One region of the Buttiauxella noackiae genome, then DNA from elsewhere that is predicted to be linked to it. Evidence: predicted binding sites of a transcription regulator. Region 1 holds the regulator's gene; the other holds the start of a gene.
What was found. Region 1 encodes PhoB, which activates phosphate uptake and scavenging genes when phosphate is short. Its sites were predicted from a motif close to CTGTCATAAAACTGNCNNAT; they were not measured.
Positions count from the first base shown of each region.

Region 2: a site for PhoB is predicted at 1,880-1,899, ahead of pstS (phosphate ABC transporter substrate-binding protein PstS). Genes of this name have one in related genera too.

Region 1 is NZ_JPRU01000002.1:451,780-456,213, reverse strand. Features, by position in the region: gene brnQ (branched-chain amino acid transporter carrier protein BrnQ) at 1-411, opposite strand, end outside; gene phoR (phosphate regulon sensor histidine kinase PhoR) at 830-2,137, opposite strand; gene phoB (phosphate response regulator transcription factor PhoB) at 2,160-2,849, opposite strand; gene sbcD (exonuclease subunit SbcD) at 3,038-4,255, shown strand; gene sbcC (exonuclease subunit SbcC) at 4,252-4,434, shown strand, end outside.
Region 2 is NZ_JPRU01000003.1:381,228-385,661, reverse strand. Features, by position in the region: gene IX31_RS17655 (MFS transporter) at 1-803, opposite strand, end outside; partial or broken gene rluF (23S rRNA pseudouridine(2604) synthase RluF) at 1,110-1,844, shown strand; gene pstS (phosphate ABC transporter substrate-binding protein PstS) at 1,988-3,028, shown strand; gene pstC (phosphate ABC transporter permease PstC) at 3,151-4,113, shown strand; gene pstA (phosphate ABC transporter permease PstA) at 4,110-4,434, shown strand, end outside.

The DNA.
Region 1 (4,434 bases):
AGAGATGGCCATAACAATGGCAAAATAAACCAGGCTGTAGATAAACAGCGCAAGTTCACTGCTGCCAACCAGTGGCGCAATCCCGACTTCGAAGGAGACGGTCGCTGTACGCGGTGTCGCAAACAGTGGACCAACGGCCAGGTAACAAACAGTGGCTAATATGACACCAGCACGACGGCCAATCGGCGAGCTCAAACTATCAATACCACCCCCTACGCGGGCGATGGCGACAATGGTCAGAACTGGCAGGCCGACCGCAGTGACCAGGAAGCCAAGTGAGGCAATCCAGACATGCTCGCCAGCCTGTAAACCCACCATAGGTGGGAAAATGATATTGCCTGCTCCAACAAACAGCGCAAAGGTCATAAAGCCCAGTGCGAGGATGTCACGAGATTTCAAATGATGGGTCATAAAATATTTGCAGCCTGTGGATGTGTGGTGTTGAAAGTTTTGAAAATATTCAAATTTTTATACTTTTAAACTCGGCATAAAAGCGGCAATCAGTAGTTACGACAGCGGAAAATCCTTTCCGGGATCGGTGGAGAAGAATAGTTGTTTGAATTACCACTCAAATCCAGTCGGTCTACTAATTACAGGGCCGCAATTAAAACGCTTATAGCGAATGAAGGCAAGAAGGGATCCCAAAACCAGATTGATATCCTTAAATTAGCCAGTAATTTAGAGGATAAGTTTATTCATAAGAAAACATCATGGTTGTTTGTGCGGTCAAATTATAGCCAACTGAGTATTATTGATTTACATTTGAGCAAAAAAAACGCAGGCCAGAAAACTGGCCTGCGGAAAGTTATTTTGACACCATTTGAGTAAACTACTCTGTCTGAATCACTTTTTCGCTCACGATAAGACGCTCAGGCAGTACAAAGGAAAATGTTGTTCCTTTACCCAACTGGCTTTCAATGTGCAGGCGTGCGTCGTGGTGGCTCAAAGCATGTTTCACTATCGCAAGCCCCAGCCCGCTACCACCGGTTTGCCGTGAACGCGCTTTATCTACGCGGTAAAAACGCTCAGTCAGGCGCGGAATATGTTCAGCTGAAATGCCAGGCCCCGTATCTTCAACACTAAAACACGCACCACCTGCAATCCGTTTCCAGCTCACCGTAATATATGTGCCCTCTGGCGTATGGTTTACCGCGTTGTAAACGAGGTTCGAAATCGCACTGCGCAATTGTTCTTCATTACCAAACACTTTCAAGGTTGAGTCGATATCAAACTCTAACGTCTGTCTTTGTTGGCTGAGAGTCTGCGCTTCGCGCTCCACCACACGCAACATCAGTGGGACATCAATCTTTTCATTGAGCACCATCGCCGGGGCTGCTTCAATTTTTGACAGTGTCAGAAGTTGCTTAACCAGGCCTTCCATTCGTGAAGTTTGTTCACGCATGGTACCTAGCGCTTTGTCCCGCAATGGCCCTTCAAGCGCCTGATCCTGCATCATTTCCAGGTAACCTTGCAGCACTGTCAATGGTGTCCGCAGTTCATGGCTGACGTTGGCAAAAAAGTTACGGCGCGCCCCTTCAAGCTGGTGCATCTGAGTCACATCACGCGCCACCAACAGCCACTGTTCGTCGCTGTATGGCATTACGCGAAATTCCAGATGACGGCCATTATTGAGCACAAGTGTCAGTGGGCGGGAAAAATCTTTTTGTGACAAATAGCGGGTAAATTCCGGGTATCGCAGCAAATTAAGGATGTTCTGCCCGTTATCGTCCGGCCAGCGCAACCCTAATAACTGTTGAGCAAGACCATTACACCAAAAAATCGTCCCTTCTTCGGTGGTCAGCACAACCGCATCAGGCAATGATTCCGCACCGCTACGAAAGCGCTTAATCAGGTTACCTAACTCTTTGCGGCGTTTTTTATTACGCAACTGCATCTGGTGAAGGCCGTAGAGCAATGGATCCCAACTCCCCCGCCCCGGAGGAGGCGTCATGCTGCGATCAACCCATAACCACCACGATAGACGCAACAAATTCCAGAAATGCCAAACCAGCAGCCCAGTGACCGCCAGTAATAAAAACCAGGGTAAATGACCAAAAATAAGGCCTAAAATGACGGCCGGTATACAACAGAGCACCAGCTCCAGTACCAGCCTTTTCCATGACAACCGTTCCAGCACGCGTCACTCTCCTGATAAGGAATTAAAAGCGGGTTGAGAACCGATAACCCGTACCGCGTACTGTTTGTACCATTCTGTCATGTCCACTGTGTTCGAGTGCTTTGCGTAACCGCCTAATATGTACGTCCACCGTTCGGTCTTCGACATAAACATTGGTGCCCCACACATGGTTAAGCAATTGCTCACGGCTATACACACGCTCCGGGTGCGTCATAAAGAAGTGTAATAACTTAAACTCGGTTGGCCCCATATCCAGTGGGTTTTCGCCAGTCATTACCCGGTGCGATGATGGGTCCAGACTCAGCCCTTGCATCTCAATTACCTCTTCCACCGCCATTGGCGAGATACGCCGCATCACAGCTTTAATTCGCGCCACCAGCTCCTTCGGGGAAAACGGCTTAGTAATATAATCATCGGCCCCAACTTCCAGGCCGCGCACGCGATCTTCTTCTTCCCCACGCGCCGTCAGCATCATCACCGGTATTTCACGGGTTAATGCTTCACGTTTCAGGTGCTTGATAAACTGAATCCCCGAACCACCCGGCAACATCCAATCCAGCAATATCAGGTCAGGAAAGGGTTCAATAAGCAGATTCACTGCACTGTCATAATCTTCCGCTTCTACAGGTTGAAAACCGTTTTGCTCGAGCACAAAGCTCACCATTTCACGGATTGGAGCTTCATCTTCTACGACTAAAATACGCTTCGCCATGATTCGCCCTGCTCAAGGAATAATTATTGTTGTTTCAATGCGGCGCCATTATGCGTCAGATTTATGACAGATTTATGAAAAACATGACCGCCAGATGACCCATCACTTTGAATTATGACACTCAGTTATGCCGTTATTCCGTATCCGCTTTATAATCGCGGCTACGCTTTTGAACCACGGGACAAGTAATGCGCATTATTCACACATCAGACTGGCATCTGGGTCAAAATTTTTATACCAAAAGCCGCGGTCCTGAGCACCAGGCGTTTCTTGAATGGTTGCTGAAAGCCGCAGTCGAGCATGATGTGGATGCCATAATTGTCGCGGGCGATATTTTTGATACCGGCTCGCCACCGAGCTATGCGCGTGAACTATATAACCGCTTTGTGGTGCAACTCCAGGCAACGGGCTGCTCACTCGTGGTGCTGGCCGGAAACCATGACTCCGTCGCGACGCTTAACGAATCCCGCGAACTGATGGCGTGCCTGAATACATATGTTATTGCCAGTGCTCGCCATGATACCAGCCAGCAAGCTATTGTTCTAAAATCCAAAAGTGGTCAACCCGGTGCGATTCTCTGCCCTATTCCATTTTTGCGCCCACGCGATATTCAAAGCAGCCAGGCGGGTTTATCCGGCCATGAAAAACAGCGTTCATTAATGGAAGCCATCAGCGAGCATTATCAACAGTGTTATAGCGCGGCCTGCGATTTACGCGCTGATGCAAAGCTGCCGATTATTGCCACCGGACATTTAACGACGGTCGGCGTGACCAAAAGCGATGCGGTGCGCGACATTTATATCGGCACGCTCGATGCCTTCCCGGCGCAGCACTTCCCGCAGGCGGATTACATCGCGCTGGGCCATATTCACCGTGCGCAATTAATTGGCGGCACTGAACATATCCGTTATAGCGGCTCGCCAATTCCATTAAGTTTTGATGAAACCGGCAAAAGCAAAAGCGTTTATCTGGTGGAATTTGCCGAAGGCAAACTGCATGAAGTCAACGCGCTGAATGTACCCGTCAGCCAGCCGCTGGCGGTGATCAAAGGCTCTCTTAGCGAAATAGAACAACAGCTGACGCAGTGGCGCGATGCCCCCACAGAGCCCAAAGTGTGGCTGGATATTGAAATCGCCACCGATGAATATCTGCATGATATGCAGCGCCATATTCAGCAACTCACTGAAACATTGCCCGTTGAAGTGGTGTTGCTGCGCCGCAGCCGAGAACAGCGTGAACGCGTTATCGCCCAGCAGCACAAAGAAACCCTGAGTGAACTGACGGTGGAAGAAGTTTTTGAGCGCCGCCTGATTCAGGAAGAGACCACGGAAGAACGCGCGCAACGTTTGCGCACTCTGTTTGCCCAGACAGTGGCAAGCCTGCATGACGCGGAGGAACAGGCATGAAAATTCTCAGCCTGCGGTTAAAAAACCTCAACTCCCTGAAAGGGGAATGGAAAATTGATTTCACCAGCGAGCCTTTTGCCAGCAACGGCTTGTTTGCGATTACCGGGCCAACCGGTGCCGGGAAAACCACGCTGCTCGATGCGATCTGCCTCGCGCTTTATCACAAAACTCCGCGCCTC
Region 2 (4,434 bases), on a different contig from region 1:
ATCCAGGCAAACATAGCGATATCTTTGAGGTTAAAGCCGTAGGTGTGCACCATAAACAGTGGGATCCACGCGTTAAACGTACCCCACGCAGGTTCTGCCAGGAAACGCGGCAATGCGATACCCCAAAACTTACGTTGTTTCAGCAGGCGACCAATACGAACTTTCTCAACCTTTGGTTTCTCTGGCTGACCATCGGTTATATAGAGATACTCTTCCCGGGACAGTGATTTGCTTTTCGATGGACGGTTATAAGTGAAGTACCAACCCGTAGCCCACAGCACACTGAAAATACCGACGAGAATAAACGCCAGTCTCCAGTCTCTGATATAAATAGCCCAGGCCACCAGCGGAGGTGCGATCACTGCGCCTATAGAAGAACCAACGTTGAAATAGCCTACGGCGACTGAACGTTCGGTATCCGGGAACCATTCAGTTACTGATTTTAATCCAGCTGGAATCATCGCACTTTCGGCGAAACCACCAAGGCCACGGAACATTGCCAGACCTTTCCAGCCTGTCGCAAATGATGCACCAATGCAGAACACACCCCACATCAGGCCGAAAATGGTGTAACCCACTTTGGTGCCTAAAGTATCAAGCAGATAACCTGCGATAGGTTGTGCAATGGTGTAACACGCCGAGAATGTCGCAATAATGTAAGAATATTGCTGGGTGGTAATGTGCAAATCGCTCTGTAATGTTGGCGCTGCGGCAGAAATAGTATTTCGGGTTAAATAGCAAAGAATGGTGCCTAATGTCACCAGTGACAGCATAAACCAGCGCTTGTGGCCTGTTTTGCGCATAATGAATCCCCGTTTTCAAGCAATAAGTGGCCTGACCGCTGCAAGGCAGCAGGCAAATAAATAATTCAGAGGAGATAAAAATCAGCGGCGCTTCAGAAGACGTCGAGGATTCTGGTTTGGCCCATCCTGGACTTGTTTTTGTTATGTAGATCACATCTTCTTTTGATAATGAACCTGTGTTTCACTTTTATTTGTGATTCATCTCAATTTTTTATGTGTAATCTACCCCTAAAGGATAATGTATGTGACGTGTGTCACATTTCTTTAAGTGATGAATTACTAGTAATGATGAAAAATATGAATGATATGCACCGCATAATCCCCACCGATTCACCGATACGAATTAATAAGTACATTAGCGATTGCGGTATCTGTTCCCGCCGTCAGGCCGATCGTTACGTTGAAGAAGGCGATGTGTTTATTAACGGCAGGCAGGCTAGTTTTGGCGCTCAGGTGTTTTCCGGGGATGTGGTGAAGCTAAACAACCAGCTTATTGAGCCCCGTGATGAAAACGATCTCGTGCTGATGGTTCTAAATAAGCCTGTGGGCATCATCACCACGATGGAAAAGAGTGTGTGCGATAACATCAGTGGTCTCATTCATAGCGACAAACGCGTTTCTCCTGTCGGGCGTCTGGATAAACATTCGCAGGGGCTGATTTTACTGACCAACCACGGTGATGTAGTTAATAAAATTCTACGCGCCGGTAATAATCACGAAAAAGAGTATGTCGTCACCGTGAACAAACCGATGTCTGACGAGTTTATTATTGGGTTGAGCGCGGGTGTTCCGATACTGGGTACGGTAACCAAACCCTGTAAAGTGACGAAAGAATCTTCTCAAATATTTCGCATTATATTAGTTCAAGGGTTGAACCGTCAGATCCGCCGGATGTGTAAGTATTTTGGCTATGAAGTCACCCGGCTTGAACGAATCCGCATCATGAATATCTATCTGGAAGGGTTGCCGTTAGGGGAATCACGCTATTTAACTGGCGAGGAACAAAGTGAATTATTGAAGCGGATTAAGCATTCAGAATCTGCCGTATGACAGGGTGAAATAAGCAGCAAAGCGGCCTGTCATAAAACTGTCATATTTCGTACATTTAACTGTCACCAAACTGTCCTATTTTCTATCCTGCATCCACTAAACAACGATTTACGTTCACCTCTGCAGGAGACATTATGAAAGTTATGCGTACCACTGTCGCAACTGTTGTCGCCGCGACCTTATCCCTGACTGCTTTCGGCGCAAACGCCGCTGCAAGCCTGACTGGTGCTGGTGCAACATTCCCTGCGCCGGTGTATGCCAAATGGGCAGATACCTACAATAAATCAACTGGTAATAAAGTGAACTACCAGGGTATTGGCTCCTCAGGTGGCGTTAAACAAATCATTGCTAACACTGTAGATTTCGGCGCATCTGATGCCCCGCTGTCTGAAGATAAACTGCAACAAGAGGGGCTGTTCCAGTTCCCGACTGTTATCGGTGGTGTCGTTCTGGCAGTTAACCTGCCGGGCGTGAAATCCGGTGAGCTGGTGCTCGACGGTAAAACTCTGGGTGACATCTACCTGGGCAAAATCAAAAAATGGGATGACGAAGCAATTGCTAAACTCAACCCAGGCATGAAACTGCCACAGCAGAATATCGCGGTTGTGCGTCGCGCTGACGGTTCCGGTACTTCCTTCGTCTTCACCAGCTACCTGGCGAAAGTGAACGAAGAGTGGAAATCTAAAATCGGTGCAGGCTCAACGGTAAACTGGCCGACCGGCCTGGGCGGTAAGGGTAACGACGGTATTGCAGCCTTCGTTCAGCGCCTGCCTGGTTCAATCGGTTATGTTGAATACGCTTACGCTAAACAAAACAATCTCGCTTATACCAAACTGGTATCTGCTGATGGTAAACCAGTAGCGCCTTCAGAAGAGAACTTTGCCAATGCGGCGAAGGGTGCTGACTGGAGCAAATCATTCGCTCAGGATCTGACAAACCAGAAAGGTGACAGCGCGTGGCCAATCACGTCTACAACCTTCATCCTGGTTCACAAAGAGCAGAAAAACCCAGAGCAAGGTGCTGAAGTGCTGAAGTTCTTCGACTGGGCTTATAAAGACGGTGCTAAACAGGCAAGTGACCTGGATTACGCCGCTCTGCCAGATGCGGTGGTTGAGCAGGTTCGTGCTGCATGGAAGACCAACGTGAAAGACAGCTCTGGTAAGGCGCTTTATTAATTAACGAGAATGGCGGATGGCGCGAATGCTTATCCGCCTTACAATTGCTTTTCGTAGGTCGGATTAGCGTAAGCGACATCCGACATGTTGTAAGAAATGTATTTAAACTTAAAGAGTAAGCTATGGCGGTAAGTAAGCCGACGTTCAAGTCCCCTGGTAAACAAGGTGATGTCATTTTCAGTGCGCTGGTAAAACTGGCTGCGCTGATTGTGCTATTTCTGCTGGGCGGCATCATCATCTCCCTGATCATCTCCTCCTGGCCGAGTATTCAGAAGTTTGGTTTCTCGTTTTTGTGGACCAAAGAGTGGGATGCTCCTAACGATATTTACGGTGCACTGGTTCCGATTTACGGCACGCTGGTGACTTCGTTTATTGCCCTGCTGATTGCTGTGCCTGTGAGTTTTGGTATCGCCCTTTTCCTGACGGAACTGGCACCAAACTGGCTGCGTCGCCCGCTGGGTATTGCCATTGAACTGTTGGCTGCTATCCCAAGTATCGTATACGGCATGTGGGGTCTGTTCATCTTTGCTCCGCTGTTTGCGAAATACTTCCAGGAACCTGTCGGCAACGTGCTCTCTTCTGTGCCGATTGTTGGTGAACTGTTTTCAGGCCCTGCGTTTGGTATCGGTATTCTTGCCGCAGGCGTGATACTGGCAATTATGATCATTCCCTACATTGCAGCCGTTATGCGCGATGTATTCGAACAAACCCCTGTGATGATGAAAGAGTCGGCCTACGGTATTGGCTGCACCACATGGGAAGTTATCTGGCGCATTGTTTTACCGTTCACCAAAAATGGTGTGATTGGCGGTGTGATGCTGGGTCTGGGTCGTGCTCTGGGTGAAACCATGGCAGTGACCTTTATCATCGGGAACACCTATCAACTCGATAATGCATCGCTGTATATGCCGGGCAACAGTATTACGTCTGCCCTGGCGAACGAATTTGCTGAAGCGGAATCTGGCCTGCACACCGCAGCGCTGATGGAACTTGGCCTGATTTTGTTTGTTATCACCTTTATCGTACTGGCTATCTCTAAGTTCATGGTTATGCGTCTGGCGAAGAATGAAGGAGCGCGCTCATGACAACAATGGAAATGCAAAGCCGCGCCGCTTTAGCTGAATCTCGCCGCAAAATGCAGGCGAAGCGCCGCTTCAAAAACCGCATAGCGCTGACACTCTCAATGGGAACGATGGCGTTTGGTCTGTTCTGGCTGGTGTGGATCCTGTTCTCAACGGTGACTCGCGGTATCGACGGCATGTCGATTGCGCTGTTTACCGAAATGACGCCTCCACCAAATACGGAAGGCGGTGGTTTAGCCAACGCCCTTGCGGGCAGTGGCCTGTTAATCCTGTGGGCGACCGTATTCGGGACGCCGCTGGGCATCATGGCGGGTATCTACCTGG